Regions from separate parts of the Comamonas sp. C24C genome, predicted to be linked through region 1. Evidence: predicted binding sites of a transcription regulator. Region 1 holds the regulator's gene; each other region holds the start of a gene.
The links. The regulator HrcA, encoded in region 1, represses chaperone genes, less so after heat shock. The targets are predictions, from matches to a motif close to TTAGCACTCNNNNNNNNNGAGTGCTAA.
Positions count from the first base shown of each region.

Region 2: the regulator HrcA is predicted to act here: its motif matches at 4,167-4,193, upstream of groES (co-chaperone GroES).
Region 3: the regulator HrcA is predicted to act here: its motif matches at 4,552-4,578, upstream of rpoH (RNA polymerase sigma factor RpoH).

Region 1 covers NZ_JBKFBC010000001.1:408,987-415,276, forward strand. The annotation lists gene ACLBXN_RS01845 (winged helix-turn-helix domain-containing protein) at 1-261, opposite strand, end outside; gene rapZ (RNase adapter RapZ) at 291-1,214, opposite strand; gene recN (DNA repair protein RecN) at 1,219-2,976, opposite strand; gene ACLBXN_RS01860 (NAD kinase) at 2,979-3,878, opposite strand; gene hrcA (heat-inducible transcriptional repressor HrcA) at 3,908-4,915, shown strand; tRNA gene ACLBXN_RS01870 (tRNA-Ile) at 4,968-5,044, shown strand; gene ACLBXN_RS01875 (hypothetical protein) at 5,860-6,162, shown strand.
Region 2 covers NZ_JBKFBC010000001.1:220,460-226,749, forward strand. The annotation lists gene ACLBXN_RS00925 (porin) at 1-496, shown strand, start outside; gene ACLBXN_RS00930 (porin) at 725-1,894, shown strand; gene groL (chaperonin GroEL) at 2,056-3,699, opposite strand; gene groES (co-chaperone GroES) at 3,792-4,082, opposite strand; gene ACLBXN_RS00945 (chemotaxis protein CheW) at 4,344-6,290, shown strand, end outside.
Region 3 covers NZ_JBKFBC010000006.1:17,770-24,059, forward strand. The annotation lists gene ACLBXN_RS12445 (GntR family transcriptional regulator) at 1-573, opposite strand, end outside; gene ACLBXN_RS12450 (IlvD/Edd family dehydratase) at 580-2,337, opposite strand; gene ACLBXN_RS12455 (tripartite tricarboxylate transporter substrate binding protein) at 2,448-3,461, shown strand; gene ACLBXN_RS12460 (LysR family transcriptional regulator) at 3,512-4,432, shown strand; gene rpoH (RNA polymerase sigma factor RpoH) at 4,610-5,554, shown strand; gene ACLBXN_RS12470 (Bug family tripartite tricarboxylate transporter substrate binding protein) at 5,697-6,290, shown strand, end outside.

The DNA.
Region 1 (6,290 bases):
CTTGTCCATCTCCTCACCTCTGGCACTGAGCACCAGTACAGGAACAATGGAGCCGGCAGAGCGCAGCTCGCGGCACCAGTCCAGGCCGTTGCCGTCGGGCAGGCCCACATCCATGAGAAGCACGTCAAACGGTGTCTTGCTCCATTGCTGACGCGCATCGGCGATCAGCAGGCTGTGGGTGACGGCAATGCCCTCGCGCTCCAGAGCGTAGCAAACCGTTCGTGCAATGGCCGGGTCGTCTTCGAGCAGCAGCACATGCATGGCTGACGTCTGAGGGCTGAGCATGCGGGTCAGCTGATCGGGTGGGCGGCTTCCGGGGCCAGAAATTGTTGAGAGACCTGGATGAACTTGTCGCGGAAATCCAGCGAGCGGTGGCGGCGCACGGTGGGCCACTGCTTCTCGAAATGCCGGGCAAGGGCTTCGACGAGAAAGACCGAGCGGTGCTGCCCGCCCGTGCAACCTATGCCCACGGTGACATAGCTGCGGTGGTCTCTGGCCAGCAGCGGCAGCCAACGTTCGAGGAACTGCTGTATGTCCAGCTGCATCTGCTGCACCTCGGGCAGGGCTCCCAGATAGTCGGAAACCGGCTTGTCCAGGCCCGTCAAGGCACGCAGTTCCTTGTCGTAGAAGGGGTTGGGCAGCATGCGCACGTCAAACACATAGTCCGAGTCGATGGGCATGCTGTGCTTGAATCCAAAGGACTGGAACATCAGCGTCATCTGTCCTGCCGGTGCTTCGATGATCTGCTTGATATAGCTTTGCAGCTGAGCCGACTTGAGGTCCCCGGTGTCGATGACGATGGAGCGGTCGCGCAGCAGGCCCAGCAGCTCCCGCTCCTTTTCGATATCGAGCTCCAGTGCCTGGCGCTCGTTGGTCAGGGAGCCGGGGGACAGGGGGTGGCGCCTGCGGGTTTCCGAAAAACGCCTGATCAGAGTGCCGCTGTCGGCGTCGAGAAAGATCATGCGTGGCATCAGCCCCTGCTTTTTCAGTCGATGCAGCTGGTCGGGCAGCTGGGGCAGGCCCTTGGCGCTGCGTGCATCCATCGCAATGGCGACTTTATCGTCCTGATGGTTGAGCTTGAGCTCCACAAAGGACTGCAGCAATTCCGGGGGCAGGTTGTCGACGCAGTAGTAGCCAGCATCTTCCAGCGCGTGCAGCGCAACGGATTTGCCCGATCCGGACATGCCGCTGATCAGAACAATCTCCATGGACATGATTTCAAACTCCTCTGACTTTGCCGCTCTTGCGGGCTGCCGTGCTGGCCTTGGCACTTCGGGCCGGGGTGGCCGACGAACGCAGGGCGCTGTTGGCGGCCTGCTTTGCAGGCAATCTTGCCATGGCCAGCATTTCTCTGGCATGGGCCATGGTTGCTTCGGACAGATGCTCGCCGCCCAGCATGCGGGCCATTTCCATCTCGCGCTCTTCGCCCGCCAGCGGGTCCACGCTGCTGATGGTGGTGTTGGACTTGGGGCGCTTGGTCACCCGGTAATGCTGGTCTGCGTAGGCAGCGACCTGGGGCAGGTGGGTGACGGCCAGCACCTGGCGCGACCCGCCGAGAGAGTGCATGAGGCGGCCCACAGTTTCGGCCACGGCACCGCCCACGCCGGAGTCCACCTCGTCAAAGATCAAGGTTCCGGCCTGGCCCAGCTCGCTGGTGGTTACGGCAATCGCCAGCGAGATGCGCGACAGCTCGCCGCCTGATGCCACCTTGGCCACGGGCTTGGGCGTGGCGCCGGTATGGCCGGCCACGAGAAAGGTGATGCCGTCCGTGCCGGCCGGGCTGGCGGCTTCGGCATGTTCCAGCTGTACTTCGAAACGGCCGCCCTTCATACCCAGACTTTGCATGGACTGGGTGATGGCGCGTGACAGGCGCGGCGCAGCCAGGGTGCGCTGCTGCGAAATTTTGCGCGCCTCGGCCTGATATTTGAGATGGGCAGCCTGCTCTTTGGCGCGCAGGCCCTCGACATCGACGGCGGCATCCAACTGGTGCAGCTCCTGCTTCCAGCCTTCGAGCAGGGCGGGCAACTCTTCGGGCGTGCGCTTGTAGCGGCGCGCCAGCTGCATCCACAGCGACAGGCGTTCGTCGAGATCGGCCAGCAGCTCGGGGTCCAGGTCGGCGCGGCGCAGATAGGCCTGCAGCGAGTGGCGGGCGTCGTGCAACTGGGCCACACAGGAGCCGAGCACGTCGGCAATGCTCTGAAACTCGGGCTCCAGGTGCTCCTGATCCTGCAGCAGGTGGTGGGCCCTGCCCAATGGGGTGGCCGCTCCCGCATCGTCATCTTCCAGCAGCTGCAGGCAGGACTGGGCCGAGTCCATCAAGGTCTGCGCGTGCGACAGGCGCGTGTGCTGGGCGTTGAGCTCATCCCACTCTTCGGCGCGCGGCGACAGCTTGTCCAGCTCGGATATCTGCCATTGCAGTCGCTCTCGCTCGCGCTGCAGATTGTCCTGGGCCGAAAGCGCCTGCTCCAGAGCCTGATGGCTCTGGCGCCATTCCTGCCACAACGACTTGAGCTGTGCGGTTTCAATACCGCCGTAGGTATCCAGCATGGCGCGTGCCGCGTCCGGGCGGGTCAGGCTTTGCCAGGCATGCTGGCCATGAATGTCGATCAGCTGATCGCCCAGATGGCGCAGCTGCGTGGCCGTGGCGGGCGAGCCATTGATCCAGGCGCGGCTGCGGCCCAGGCTGTCTATGACGCGGCGCAGCAGCAAATCCTGCTCTTGCGCAAAACCCGACTCTTCCAGCCATTCGTGCAGGTGAGGGGGGCAATCGAACTCGGCGCAGATATCGGCTTGGGGACAGCCTTCGCGCACCACCTGTGCGTCGGCGCGTGCGCCCAGCACCAGTTGCAGGGCGTCGAGCATGATGGATTTGCCGGCGCCGGTTTCGCCGGTCAGCACCGTGAAGCCGGTCTGCCAGTCCAGGTCGAGTGACTGAACAATCACAAAGTCCCGCAGGACGATGCGCTTCAAGGCCATGGTCAGACGCCTCCCTCGTTCCAGCCCAGCTTTTTGCGCAGGGTGTCGAAGTAATTCCAGCCCTTGGGGTGCAGAAAGTGCACGCTGTGATCGGCGCGGGTCACCAGGATGCGATCGCCATGCTGCAGCGATTTCAGGGACTGCATGTCAAAGTTCGCGCTGGCATCGCCACGGCCGCCCACCACCTCGATAGTCACCTCCTGGGCGTCGGAGAGCACGATGGGGCGGTTGGAGAGGTTGTGCGGCGCGATGGGCACCATCACCCAGGCCGGAATCGAGGGGTGCAGCATGGGGCCGCCGGCCGAGAGCGCATAGGCGGTAGAGCCCGTGGGGGTGGCCACGATCAAGCCGTCAGCGCGCTGGTTGGAGACAAAGCTGCCGCCGACCTCGATGCGTAGCTCCACCATGCCCGAGGTAGAGCCACGGTTGACCACCACGTCATTCATGGCCTGGGCTTCAAACACGCACTGGCCGTCGCGCATGACGCGAGCATTCATCAGCGTGCGTTCGTCTTCCTCGTATTCGCCCTGCAGGATGGGCGTGATGGAGGCTTCGAATTCATCCAGGGCAATGTCGGTGACAAACCCGAGGCGGCCCTGGTTGATGCCGACCAGCGGCGTGCCATAGCGCGCCAGATGGCGGCACACGCCCAACATGGTGCCGTCGCCGCCCACCACCAGGCCGAGGTCGCAATGCTTGCCCAGGCCGTCCACGTCCATGCTCGGGTAATCGGGCAGGCCCGCGTAGATGGCCGACTGGGTATCCAGAATCACCTCACAACCCATGCTGCGCACATAACCGGCAATCCGTTGCAGTGCTTCGCTGGCCGCATCGGAGGGAACCCCTGCTGCCGGTGTGTGGTACTTGCCGATCAGGGCAATATGGTGGAACGTGGATGTCATCTGGGAAATTACATCATTAAAATGAAATCATGCTCGACGAACGTGCCAAGTTATTGCTCAAAGCGCTGATCGAGCGTTACATCGCTGACGGTCAACCAGTCGGCTCGCGCACTCTTTCACGTGCATCCGGGCTTGAATTGTCGCCTGCCACCATACGCAACGTGATGGCCGACCTGGAAGAGATGGGTCTGATCATCAGCCCTCACACATCGGCAGGCCGCGTGCCGACAGCCAGGGGATATCGCCTGTTTGTCGACACCATGCTGACCGTGGACCGCTCCGATCTTGTAACGCCCGGCCTGATCCCCGAACAGCCGCAGAAGGTGATCGCCAATGCGGCCAACCTGCTGTCCAACCTCTCCCAGTTCGTGGGCGTGGTCATGGTGCCGCGTCGCAGCTCCGTCTTCAAGCATATCGAGTTCGTGCGCCTGTCGGAGCGGCGCTTTCTGGTCATCATCGTCTCGCCCGAAGGCGATGTGCAAAACCGCGTGATCTTCACGGATGTGGATTACGAGTCCTCGCAACTGATAGAAGCCTCGAATTTCCTCAATCACCATTACGCCGGTTTGACAATGGAGGAGGTGCGCGCGCGTCTCCAAACCGAGGTGGAGCAATTGCGGGGCCAGGTTGCCAGCCTCATGCAGGCGGCGGTGAATGTAGGTGCCGAAGTCATGAGCCACCACGATCGCGAGGATGTGGTGATCGCCGGCGAGCGCAATCTGCTGTCGGTGAGCGATTTTTCCAGCGACATGGGCAATCTGCGCCGCGCTTTCGACCTGTTCGAGCAGAAAACGCAGATTCTCAGGCTGCTGGACTTCTCCAATCAGGCCGATGGCGTGCGCATCTATATCGGTGGCGAGAGCCAGACCGTGCCGTTTGAAGATTTGTCCGTAGTGAGCGCTCCCTATGAGCTTGATGGCAAGGTGGTAGGCACCCTGGGGGTGATCGGCCCCACGCGCATGCACTACGACAAGATGATCCAGATTGTCGATATCACATCCAAACTGGTGAGCAATGCTCTGAGTCACAAGCGTTAGGCCCTACAATGGCGAAGTTTTTCTGGTGGCAGCCACGGCTGTTGTCAGTGTTGGGGCGTTAGCTCAGTTGGTTAGAGCAGAGGACTCATAATCCTTTGGTCGTCGGTTCAAGTCCGCCACGCCCTACCAATCTACATAAGGAAAGCCTGCTATCTAAAAAATAGCGGGCTTTTTCTTTATCTGTTGATGCATTCCATATGCATCCAGTAGTACATGGTTTTGTACTTTCTAGCGGCTTGATGGCACTGCCTGCTCTCGTTTTTTGTTATCCGTCAGAGGCGTGCAAGAACTGACAGTCACGCGCGTTGTGCTTGAAGGACCAGCAGCCGGACATTGCTCTCTTCATCAGCCAGGTCACCAAGGTACAAGCCTGTTCCTTCCCAAGCACAGAAGCGGTTTGGCTAAGTCTGAGCCAGCCTCAAGCCGGGTCCCGCGCCTAGGTCTCACTTCCTGCAGACAGGGCCGGAGCATTGGCAACTCGATTTCGTGCATTGGCCTCAAATCGTTTGCTGCTTCGTGAGCGGCTTCGTTGAGCTGTTTGCTGGCAGCCTTTGTCGATCAACTTCATGGTTGTTGAAGCTGTCGCGATGACCGATTGAGCTCGGCCTGTTCCTCATGCGCTGCTTCTGGCTGGCTCAGAGCGCACGGAGGGACTTTAGTCAGCGCAAAGCGGCACAGGTCCTCAACAAAAGTGGACGTGCGCCGGCCGTTGCCTCGAGTACGCAGTGACAGTCCTTCGCTGAGATATCGGTATCCGCTTCGACGTCGCAAGGAACGCAGCGTCCACTCAGAACCTATCCGTGATGCCCATGAACATCGTGGAATAAACCGGCAGGTGCGCCATGGTGGCTTCCCTTAGCGCAGAAAACTCAAGTATGCGAATTATTGGTCGTTAACAAATGGGAAGAGCCTTTTCTTCAACGATCTCAGAAAGTGGAATGGTCATGAAAATATGCCTGCCAGTAATTGCTATTGCGCTTCAACTGTGTGTTCCATCTATGACTCAAGCAGCCAGTGGAACCATCCGATTCGTTGGCTCGATTGTGGAACCCACGCACTGCAAGGTCACAGAGTTCGGCGCCGCAGCGCCCACCAAACCTCAAGCCAGTTGCTTCACCCGCGAAGGTAAGCTTGCTCCTGCAACCGAACACATGGTCAAGGTAAGCGTGTCAGATTCGCCGATGGCTGCAACTTCCGAGGTGGGCACCATGCATCCGAGCCGAGTGGTGACACTGGAATATCGGTAGTCAAACCGATCCGTTGGGTTGACAGGGTTCATGATCCTTTGGTCGTCGGCTCAAGTCCGCCACGCCCTGGCAAGCAGCATGAAAGCCTGCCGTCTTCATCGATGGCAGGCTTTTTTCTTTGTCGGGTG
Region 2 (6,290 bases), 190 kb from region 1:
GACCGGCCGTTATGCTGGTGGTAACGTTGGCTATGACAACGGCCCCCTGAGCGTGACTGCTGCTTACGGCACTCTGAACGGTGGCACTGGCGACCGTGACGAAATGTCCATCGGCGCTTCTTACAACTTCGGCGTGGCCAAGGTTGTGGGTAACGTTCAGCAAATCAAGTACAAGCCCGATGCTGGTTCCAGCGCCAAGTTCCGTAACTACCTGCTGGGCGTGTCCGCTCCCGTGGGTGGCGTGGGCGAAGTGAAGGCTCAGTACGCTTACTACGACCAACAAGGTCCTGCTAAGGCTCACCAACTGTCGCTGGGCTATGTGCACAACCTGTCCAAGCGCACTGCTCTGTACGGCACTGTTGCTTACCTGAAGAACCAAGACGGTTCCGCTATCGCTCTGGCTGCCAAGGGCGTGAGCGACACCGTGGGCCTGAAGGCTGACGGTTCCGGCCGCAACCAAGCTGGCGTGCAAGTTGGTATCCGCCACGCTTTCTAATCAATTGCTGGTGTAAGCCAGTAACTGCTTAAAAGCCAAAGGCCTGTCGAAAGACAGGCCTTTTTTGTTTTCCGGGTTAGACCTTAAAGGGTGATTGCTGAGAGGTTTGCCCCCAGAGGGAAAGGCCTGTGTTGCGCTTGTGCCAATGCTCGCGCGGTTGAGGAAAGCATTTCTAGAATGAATTTTCCACCAACTGTTTGCGAATTGAATTAAGAGAGAGGCAACACAATGGCAGCTTCATTTGTGAAAAAAACATTGGCCTTGGCTGTGCTGGGAACCATGGGAACTCTGGCATATGCACAAAGCAGCGTTCAGCTATATGGCATTGTGGATGCGGCAATTCGCCATACCAATAATGAGGGAGCGAATAAAAGCGGTCTGACCAAAATGATTGGCGGCGGCATGTCCGAAAGCCGCTGGGGTATCAATATCAAGGAAGACCTGGGCGGTGGCCTGTCGGCGATTGCCAATCTGGAAAATCGTTTCTGGACGGATTCCGGTACTCCCAGCACCGCACAGCCTTATTTCGCCCAGTCCTGGGTGGGCTTGCGCAGCACCAGCTTTGGCCAACTGACCATGGGTCGCCAGTACAACGTATTGTTCGATCTGGTCACCTCTACCTACGCATCGTTCCCATATTCCCCTTATATGGATGCCTACAAGCCTGAAATCGGCATGTCTCTGGGCGCGCGTGCAAACAATATGCTGAAGTACGTGGCCGAGTTCGGCCCTGTTCGTGCGGGCTTGCAGTACTCGTTTGACGAGAGCAACACCTTTGCGAAGAAAGGGGCTGGAGTGGATATGACTCCGGGCGGACTGGCATTGAAGACCGCAGGCGGCTATCTGCGCTATTCTGCCAACGGCATTTCTGTGGGGGGCGCTTTCCAGCGTTCGACCTTGCCGGCCGGCACCGATGTGGATGCTTGGACATTGGGCGGCTCCTATCGCACCGGACCTCTTTATCTGATGGCTGGTTATGGCCAGAACAAGGTCAAGGATAGTCTGGCGGCTGCGGGCGCAGGTGCTGCTTTTGATGCCGGCTTGCTCAACGCATATTGGACAGGTTCGTCCAATGGTGGCTTTATCGCGGGCAATGCTCCTGGCAATTTTGCCAACAAGCGTGAGATGTTCAAGGTGGGCTTTGGCTACCAAGTCACTCCGCAGCTCAATGCCGGCATGCACTACTACCATGCCAAGCAATCGGGGTCGGCGACTGGCGCCTTCAATGGCAAGGCTGACTTTATCGTTGCCGTGGCCGACTATGCCTTCTCCAAGCGTACCGATGCCTATTTCGCGGTGGACCACACCAAGACCAAGGGCGGTGCGGGCGTGATGCTTGATGCCAATGGCGCGAAAAAGCGTACCGGCATCACCATCGGTCTGCGTCATCGCTTCTGAGGCAAATCCTTGGATGCAAAAGCCAGCCGATATCGGCTGGCTTTTTTCTGCCCGGAGCCGAGCAGCTCGTGAAGCGGGACGCAAAAAGAAAAGGTCGCAGATGCGGCCTTTTCTTTTGTGCAAAACCGGATGGTGCAGACCACCCGGTAGCAGCAGAGCAATTACATGCCCATGCCGCCCATGCCACCCATGCCGCCCATGTCGGGCATGGCAGGAGCTGCATCAGCCTTGGGGGCTTCTGCGATCATGCACTCGGTGGTCAGCAGCAGGGAAGCCACGGAAGCGGCATTCTGCAGAGCAGTGCGAGTCACCTTGGTGGGATCCAGGATACCCATTTCCAGCATGTCGCCGTAGCTGTCGTTGGCAGCGTTGAAGCCGTAGTTGCCGGAGCCGTTCAGCACGGCGTTCACGACCACCGAAGGCTCGCCACCGGCGTTGGCCACGATTTCGCGCAGAGGGGCTTCGATAGCCTTGAGCACCAGCTTGATGCCGGCGTCTTGTTCGGCATTGCCGGTAGCCAGGGCGCCAACGGCTTGCTTGGCGCGCAGCAGGGCCACGCCACCGCCGGCCACGATGCCTTCTTCCACAGCAGCGCGGGTAGCGTGCAGGGCGTCTTCCACGCGGGCCTTCTTTTCCTTCATTTCGACTTCGGTGGCAGCGCCAACCTTGATCACGGCAACACCGCCGGCCAGCTTGGCCACGCGCTCTTGCAGCTTTTCACGGTCATAGTCGCTGGTCGCTTCTTCGATCTGAGCGCGGATTTGCTTGACGCGGGCTTCGATTTCAGCGGCTTGGCCAGCACCGTCGATGATGGTGGTGTTTTCCTTGCCGATTTCGACGCGTTGGGCTTGGCCCAGGTCTTCCAGGGTCACCTTTTCCAGCGACAGGCCCACTTCTTCAGCGATGACCTTGCCGCCAGTCAGGATGGCGATGTCTTCCAGCATGGCCTTGCGGCGGTCGCCGAAGCCAGGTGCCTTCACAGCCACAACCTTCAGGATGCCGCGGATGGTGTTGACCACCAGAGTCGCCAGGGCTTCGCCTTCAACGTCTTCGGCAATGATCAGCAGAGGACGGCCGGCCTTGGCCACAGCTTCCAGTGTGGGCAGCAGGTCACGGATGTTGCTGATCTTCTTGTCGAACAGCAGCACGAAGGGGTTGTCCAGAACAGCGGCTTGCTTTTCGGGATTGTTGATGAAGTAGGGCGACAGGTAACCACGGTCGAACTGCATGCCTTCGACGACGTCGAGTTCGTTGTCCAGCGACTTGCCTTCTTCAACCGTGATCACGCCTTCCTTGCCGACCTTGTCCATCGCGTCGGCAATAATCTTGCCCACGGATTCGTCGGAGTTGGCAGAGATCGAGCCGACTTGGGCGATTTCCTTGGAGGTGGTGGTGGCCTTGGATTGCTTCTTCAGCTCTTCCACCAGGGCGGCGACAGCCTTGTCGATGCCGCGCTTCAGGTCCATGGGGTTCAGGCCGGAAGCCACGTACTTGGAGCCTTCGCGCACGATGGCCTGGGCCAGCACGGTAGCGGTGGTCGTACCGTCACCAGCGATGTCGTTGGTCTTGGAGGCCACTTCCTTCACGAGCTGGGCGCCCATGTTCTGCAGCTTGTCCTTGAGCTCGATTTCCTTGGCCACGGACACGCCGTCCTTGGTCACAGTGGGGGCGCCGAAGGAGCGCTCCAGCACCACATTGCGACCCTTGGGGCCCAGGGTAACCTTGACTGCGTTAGCCAGGATGTTCACGCCTTCAACCATGCGTGCACGTGCTTCACCGCCGAAAACTACGTCTTTTGCTGCCATTTTTGGCTCCTAAAGAATGGGGTTCAAATGTTCTGCCAGCGCTTATCAATCAATCGCCAGCAGCTATGAATAGGGGAGGTGTTCGGGAAGGATTACTTCTCGACGACTGCGAACAGGTCGTCTTCCTTCATGACCAGCAGCTCGTCGCCGTGGATCTTCACGGTTTGGCCAGAGTACTTGCCGAACAGAACGCGGTCGCCGACCTTCACGTTCAGGGCGATCAGTTCGCCCTTGTCATTGCGCTTGCCGGGACCCACAGCCAGCACTTCGCCCTGGTCAGGCTTCTCGGTGGCAGCATCAGGGAGCACGATGCCCGAGGCTGTCTTGGTTTCGTTTTCGAGGCGCTTGACAATCACGCGATCGTGCAGGGGACGCAGGTTCATACCAACTCCTAAATACATCAACAAAGTTGAAACAAGACTTGCCAGCCATCCTGGCCGACATTCGGAATATCTAGGGTCAAGCTGTTAGCACTCAACCCCATCGAGTGCTAATAATAAGGCAATTTCCCGAGCTTTCAAGACCTCCCCCCAGCCGATCAGAGGGCAAATTGCTCAACGAGCAGGGTTTGTTCTGGGTCATGTGTAACGTGTTTTTACAAATAGGCCTGGCTTTTGCTCTGCCAGAACATGCCTCTAGAAACCATGACTGCCCCGGCGCAGCGCGCCCAGGATCTGCTGCAGACAGACGTCTTCATTCCTCATATGCGCCAAGTCGGGCGCTGCGAGAGTTCGCTCAGAGAGCTGAATCTGATGTGGCGGCTCATAGAGTCCTCCGCCAAGATGAATTGCCCTCAGGAAGCTCAGGCCTTGTTGCCCATGATGGCCGCCACGCGTGGCGGCTTCGAGCGGCTGGAGCAGGATCTGGTGCGCTCCATGGTCATGCAGGCGGTGGCTGGAGTGACGGCAGGGCTGTCCAGTCAGGCACAGCATCTGATCGATACCCTGGTGCGCAATCTCTACGAGCGCACGGCCGATGTGGGGTTTCTGGCGACCGATGCCGTGCTGTGCGGTTTCATGGCTGGGCTGGATGGCGATGAGGCAGCCATTACCCAGCGTCTGCAGGCGTACCGGAGTAAATACACGGTCTATGCGGACATTCTGCTGCTGGATGCCGAAGGCCGGGTGCGAGCGAGTGCGCGCGAGAGGAGTCAGGCCACAGATCAGCCATGCCGGGATGCGCTGATTGCCCGTGCGCTGCAAAGCCCGGGCTTTGTGCAGAGCTTTGGTGCCACCGACCTGCTGCCGGGCCATGACAGCGGCCTGATCTATGCGCATCGCATGCTGGACCCCATCAACCGGCAAGCCATGGGCGTGCTGTGCCTGTGCTTCGACTTCGACGGTGAGATGCAAGGCATCTGGAGCGGACGCGACCAGGTCGACGGCAGTGGCGCACCAGAGGCGCAGACCAGCATCGCCCTGCTGCTGGATGAGCAGGGTCAGGTGCTGGCCAGCAGCGATCTGCACTGGATTGGTGTGGGCGCGAATGTGCAGCCTCACCGTGATGGTGCGAGCGTGCTGCATGTGCATGGGGGGCGCACCTATCTGGTGCAGTCTGCGGCATCGGCAGGCTATCAAGGCTATATGGGCCCCAAGGGCTGGCGAGCGCAGATCATGACACCGCTGGAGCTGGCCTTCGGTCTTCAATCGCAAGCGGGTCTGGATGGGCTGGATGCCGCGGTGGCTCAGGGTCTGCTGACACATGCACACCGTTTCTGCCCGCCCCTGCACGCCATCCACAGCGCGGCGGACACCATACGCCGTGTGGTCTGGAACGGGCGGGTGATGACTGCAGGCAAGCAGATGGACAACACGCGGCTGCAAGCCGTGCTGGAGCAGATTGGCGAGACGGGGGCGCGGACGAACGAGGTCTTCTCCCAATCCATTGATGCGCTCTATGGCACGGTGCTCAATACCGCACTGCGGGACAACAGCCTGCTGACGAGTCTGCTGGTGGAACTGCTGGATCGCAATCTCTACGAGCGCGCCAACGACTGCCGCTGGTGGGCATTGACGCCGCAGCTGTCCGATTTGCTGGAAGCCCTGGCCCAGGGGGAGAAGGCGGGGGATCTGGTGAGCGAGGTGTGCGGGTTGCTCACCGGCATTCACGATCTCTATACCGTCTACCAGCAAATCATGGTCTATGACGCCCGCGGCAAAGTCGTGGCCGTCAGCCATAGAGGGCAGGCAGAGAGCCACGAGCTGCTGGGCAGCCATATAGAGGCGGACAGCCTGCATCAGGTCCTGGCGCTGGCAGGGACCCAGGCCTATCACGTGTCTCCATGGAGGCCCTGTGTGCAGCACGAGGATGATGGCCCGACCTATATCTATCACGCGGCCATACGCAACGTCGACGGGATGGTGCTGGGCGGGATTGGCCTGGTGTTTCATGCACAGCGTGAGTTCAAGGCCATGCTGGAAGGCGTGACTGGCGTGCAGGCAGGAGGCGCAACCAGCAGGCAGGTGGCTTACCTGAACCGATCGGGCATGGTCATGTCCTCCTCGGATGTGCAGCTGCAGCCGGGCATGCGGCTGGATCTGCCACCGCAGATGCTGGCCTTGGCCCCAGGCCAGAGCTTGGCCCGTGCCATG
Region 3 (6,290 bases), on a different contig from region 1:
CAGCAACTCGTGATGCTCCTGTTGGGATTGCAGCTGACGGTCTCTGGACATCAGCGTTCCAAATCGAATCGCATGCGTTTGGCGGGCGAAGTCTTCGATGGATTGCGACAAGAAAACATTGCCGCATTGAGCAAACAAAAGCCGATGAAACTCCTGGTTGGTTCGAAAAATGCCGCGCGGATCCTGTTGCTGGATCGCTGCGTCGTGCCCGGCCTGAATGCGCCTGAGTTGCTCCAGGGCATCACGGTCCAGAGGCAGCGCAATTCTGCGCATCGCCTCCAGCTCGAGCAGCTCTCTCATTTCATAGAGATGAATGACTTCATCTCTGCTGAAAGCCTTCACCATGGAGCCAATATTGCGTCTGCGCTCAAGCAGGCCAGCGCTTTCGAGCTGAGCCAGCGCGTCTCGCACCACATGGCGTTTGGCTGCGAACCTTTCCATCAGCTCGTCTTCAACAAGACGCACTCTGGGAGCCAAGAGGCCCAGAACAATATCTTCCTCCAATGTCGCGGCAATCATGGATGCACCGTCCTCGGATGGACGGCGCTCCTTGGCAAAAGCGCCCGTCGGCATATGAACTTAACTCCTTGGAATCGAACCCTTGCGCTGCGTCGCAGTCAAGAAATCAAAGTCTGCGCCACGATCAGCCTGCAAAACAGTTTTCTTGAACAGATGCGCGTAACCACGCTCTGCCGCAGGAACTTGAACAGGCTTGGCATTCTGACGCATAGCCAGCTCTTCCTCACTGACCATCCATTCAATACAGCGCTCGCGCACCGACAGGCGAATTCTGTCCCCGGTTTGCACCCAGGCCAGGGGACCGCCAATCGCCGCCTCGGGCGTCACATGCAGGACGATGGTGCCGAAAGCAGTGCCACTCATACGGCCATCGGAGACACGCACCATGTCTTTAACGCCTTGAGCAGCGAGTTTCTTGGGAATGGGCAGGTAACCCGCTTCAGGCATCGCCGCTGCTTTGGGACCGATATTCTTGAGCACCAGAACATCCTCGGCCCGAACATCCAGCTCGGGCGAGTCGATACGGGCGGCCAAATCCTCCGCATTCTCGAAGACGACGGCACGGCCCTCATGCTCCATCAGCTCGGGGTTGGCCGCGGACTGCTTGATGATGGCTCCTCCTGGAGCAAGATTGCCGTGCAGCACGGCAATGCCGCCCTGTGGATACAAAGGGGCATCCAGAGTCTTCACCACATGCTGCTTGAAGCCGGGACCTGCCGCCTCCAGTTCCTCGCCCAGGGTACGCCCCGTCACGGTCAAAGCATCCAGATGCAGCAGGGGCTTGAGCTCTCGAAGCAGGGTATGCATGCCGCCCGCGGCATGAAAGTCCTCCATGTAGTGGTCGCCGGACGGCTTGAGGTCGAGCAACACAGGAGTATTGCGGCTCATGACGTCCAAGGCCTTGAGATCCAGCTCGTATCCCAAACGACCTGCGATCGCGGCCATATGCACGATGGCATTGGTCGAGCCTCCCATGGCCAGCAGCACGCGCATGGCGTTCTCGAAAGCAGCTGGCGTGAGAATCTTGTCAATGCTCAATCCTGTACGCGCCATGTGCACGGCCACCTCACCGGATCGTTCAGCAATCCGGATGCGGTCGGCAGTGACCGCGGGAGGCGTCGCACTGCCTGGAAGGCCAATTCCCAGAGCCTCTGCGATACAGGCCATCGTGCTGGCAGTGCCCGCCACCGAGCAGGTGCCCACACTGGCGACGAGCTGATTGTTGACGTCGGAGATTTCCTCCGCATCAATTTCTTCGGCACGGAATTTACCCCAGTAGCGTCGGCAATCGGTGCAGGCTCCCACTCTTTCGCTTCGATGCGATCCGGTGAGCATGGAGCCGGTCACCAGCTGAACCGCCGGCAGTCCGACCGAAGCCGCGCCCATCAGCTGAGCCGGCACTGTTTTGTCGCACCCCCCAATCAGCACGACCGCATCCATGGGCTGCGCTCGCAGCATCTCCTCAGTGTCCATGGACATGAGGTTGCGCAGATACATGCTGGTCGGCTGGGAAAAGCTCTCGTGCAAGGAGATGGTCGGGAAGTCCATGGGAAGCCCACCGGCCATCAGGATGCCGCGCTTCACCGCCTCAATCAGTTGCGGCATGTTTCCGTGACAAGGGTTGTAGGAACTGCCGGTGTTCGTGATACCGATCACAGGCCTGTCCAGCGCCTTGTCGGTATAGCCCGCTCCTTTGATGAAGGCCTTGCGCAAAAAAAGAGAGAAGCCGCGATCACCGTAGTTGGTGAGTCCTTTGGAGATGCCGCTCGATGCGGCTTCCGGATGAATCGTGGCTTGCAGGTCTGGCTTGTTCGTCATGGAAGGGTTAACCATTGTTGATGCATTGATTATTAATAATATTATTGATTAAAAGAAAAATCGAGCGCTCGAACAAGAAAGCGCATACCTGAAAACCCTAAGGAGACTTCATGAAACCCACAGAACCCGTCAATCCGGGCATGCGCCACCGCAAGCTCGTTAACCTGCTTGCAACCGCCCTCGTCGCAGCCGGCGCATCGGGAGCAGCCATTGCGCAGACCGACTACCCCAACAAACCCGTGAGGCTGGTGGTTCCCTATGCACCGGGCGGAGCGACCGATGTCATCGGCCGCGTTCTTGCCAAGCAGCTTTCAGATGCGCTCGGGCAGCAGTTCGTCGTCGATAACCGTGCCGGAGCTGGTGGCAGTCTGGGGGCGGGTCAAGTCGCCAAATCACCTGCCGACGGCTACACCTTGCTGATGGGCGCCTTCACGAGCCACACCATCAATGCAGCGCTAACGCCTGCGGTGACTCCTTTTGACATCCACAAGAGCTTCGCTCACATCTCGGTGGTTGGCAGCGTTCCGCTGGTATTTGTGGTCAATCCCAATGTTCAGGCGAAATCCGTCAAGGAACTGGTGGCCCTTGCCAAGGCCAGCCCTGGCAGCGTCACCTTCGCTTCCGCAGGCAATGGCTCGCCCCAGCATCTCTCGATCGAGATGTTCAAACGCCAGACGCAGGTGGAAGTCGTTCATGTGCCCTACAAAGGCAGCGGCCCCGCTCTTTCCGACCTGCTCGGCGGTCAGATCAATGCCATGATTGACACCGTTCCTGCCGCACAAAGCCAGATCAAGGCAGGCAAGCTCCGGGCCTTGGCCACCACAACCAAAGAACGCGTCGCCTCGGTTCCAGATATCGCTACTGTGGTGGAAGCCGGATTTCCAGACATGCAGGTCAGCTCCATGTTTGCACTCTCGGCTCCCGCAGGAACGCCAGTTGCAGTCATTCAGAAGGTCAATTCGGCGCTGAAAGTGATTCTGTCCAAGCAGGATGTCAAGGACTCCATGCTCGCCCAGGGCGCCATTGCCACCTACACCACGCCTGAAGAGTCGGCCAAGATCATCAATGCCGAGTACGCCAAGTGGGCCAAATTGATCAAAGATAGCGACATCAAGGCTGAATAAGCCCAGATGGCGGAGCTGCAAAAAGCTGCAGCTCCGCTACCTATACTGCGGTGGTGGAAGCCAATCTATCAACCAAAGACCTGAGGGCGGTGGTCGCTCTGAGCCAGACCAAGAGCTTTGGCCAAGCCGCCCTCCAGGTTCACCTTTCGCAGTCTGCGCTGTCGGCCCTGATTGCGCGTGTAGAAGCCCAGATCGGGGCAAGACTGTTTGAGCGCACCACTCGCGCCGTCGAGCTGACCGATGCGGGCCATGTCTTTATCGCCCATGCCCAGGAGATCTTGCGCGACACGCAGCGTGCCTTGCGCGCCGTGACGGACACCGTACAGCTCAGAACAGGTTCGGTGACCGTTGCCGCACTTCCCTCTCTGGCCGCCTCGCTGCTGCCAAAGGTCTTTGCCGAATTCACGCGGATTCACCCCGGGGTGCGCCTTGCCTTGCTTGATACCTTGTCGGGCCCGGCGTTTGATCTCGTTCGTGATGGCAAGGTCGACTTTGCGCTCACGGCAGCCGATCCCAAACAGGAAGACCTCGCCTATGAGCAACTGATGGAGGACCAGTTCTTTCTCATCTGTCCCGATGACCATCCTCTTTCAAAGCAGGCAGGCCCCGTCCCGATCGAGACCACTCTGGACTATCCGCATGTCTCCATGCCCAGCTCTGCCAGCGTCCGCCAGTACATTGATGCGAATCTGCTCTCAAAAGGGCTTTACTTTGCTCCTGTCTTTGAAGTTGACCATATTGCAACCATAGGAGCTCTGGTCAGCGCGGGCCTGGGGATCAGTGCATTACCCGAAACTGCCATATCGCTGCTACAGGCCGACCGCCTCGCGCAGATTCCTTTGTCGGCTCCTGGAATTCAACGTCCCTTGGGCATGGTGATGCGCCGCCACGCACCTCGAAGCTCGGCGGCTAGGAAATTAGAGACATTAATCAGAGCGAACCTGCACAACCTGGCCTCTCATTCCAGCTAGAGCACTGCTCCAGATGCCGAAAAAGGCCGGCGTCGAAGGGAATGCAAAGAATTCTCCATGAATCGCTACTGGCCGCCTGCGCCATTAGAAAACCAACAAAAGCTGTGGGAACTTTGTCTTTAGCACTCTCTCTAACGGAGTGCTAATATGAAGATCATGGAAGAAAGGAAACCTGCAATGAAAACTGCCTCCGGCTCCATTGCTACTGCCTTGGCGCCCGCGAACCCCTGGGCGCTGGTACCTCCGCTGGGCAACCTGGATGCCTATATCTCGGCGGTCAATCGTATGCCAATGCTCACCCTTGAGGAAGAGCAGGACTACGCTCGCAAGCTCAAAGAACACAATGATCTGGACGCCGCCGGGCGTCTGGTGATGTCTCACCTGCGTCTGGTCGTCTCCATCTCGCGCCAGTACCTGGGTTATGGCCTGCCTCACGGCGACCTGATTCAGGAAGGCAATGTGGGACTGATGAAGGCTGTCAAACGCTTCGACCCCGATCAGGGTGTGCGTCTGGTCAGCTACGCCATGCACTGGATCAAGGCGGAAATCCACGAATACATTCTGAAGAACTGGCGCATGGTCAAGGTCGCCACGACCAAGGCCCAGCGCAAGCTGTTCTTCAATCTGCGCTCGATGAAGCATGACCTGAAGTCCGACGCCGCCATGGCCGACGATGAACTGGCCCTGCGCGAAACCCTGACTTCGAACGAAATTGACGCTGTCGCTGCCAAGCTCAACGTCAAGCGCGAGGAAGTCATCGAGATGGAAACCCGTCTGGCCGGCGGCGATGTGCTGCTGGATCCTTCTCCCAGCGACGACGGAGAGCAGGCCTTCGGCCCCATCGCCTACCTGGCCGATGCCAGCCACGAGCCTACCGCCATGCTGGAATCGCGTCAGCGCGATCATCTGGCGACCGATGGTCTGGTCATGGCCCTAGAGGGCCTGGATGACCGTAGCCGCCGCATCGTTGAAGAACGCTGGCTCAAGGTCAATGACGACGGCTCCGGCGGCATGACACTGCATGAGCTGGCTGCCGAATATGGCGTGAGCGCCGAGCGCATTCGCCAGATTGAAGTAGCCGCCATGAAAAAGATGAAAAAAGCGCTGGCCGAGTTTGCGTAAACGCCAACTTGCGCACCAAGTCATTAAAAGGCTGAAATGCTGAACCTCAAACCCGGATAATTTCCGGGTTTTTTATTTTTCGGAATCGATGCATGTTTTCATGCACACCGATCACCCATCAAAAATTCAAAAGAGACCTGCCATGCCTATTCGCACTTCGCAAATTCTGAAGAGTCTGTCCCGCCGCAGCCTGATTGCTGCAGGCGTCGCCATGATGGCGACTGCCATGGCTCCGGCCGCCGTGGCGGCTGACAACTGGCCCGACAAGCCCCTGCACCTGATCGTGGGCTTCCCTGCTGGCTCCTCGCCCGATCTGAGCGCGCGCGCACTGGCCGAGCCTCTGGAAAAAAAGCTGGGCCAGACCATCATCGTGGAAAACCGTGTGGGTGCAGGCGGCAATATCGCCGGTGAATACGTGGCCAAGGCCGACGGCTATACCTTCAGCGTGATGATCAACGGCAATATGACCATTGCCAAGATGCTCAACCCCGCTGTGCGCTATGACCCCATCAAGGATCTGCAGCCCGTGAGCCTGATCGGTGTGGCGCCGCTGGTACTGGTGGCCCCCTCGTCGGCCCCTCAAGGCAAGGCCTTCATGGAAGCGGCCGCCAAGGCTGGCGACAAATGGAGCTATGGTTCTCCCGGCGTCGGTACCGTGGGCCATCTGGGCATGGAATTGCTCAAGAGCCGCTCGGCCATCAAGGCCGTGCATGTGCCCTATACCGGCTACCCACAG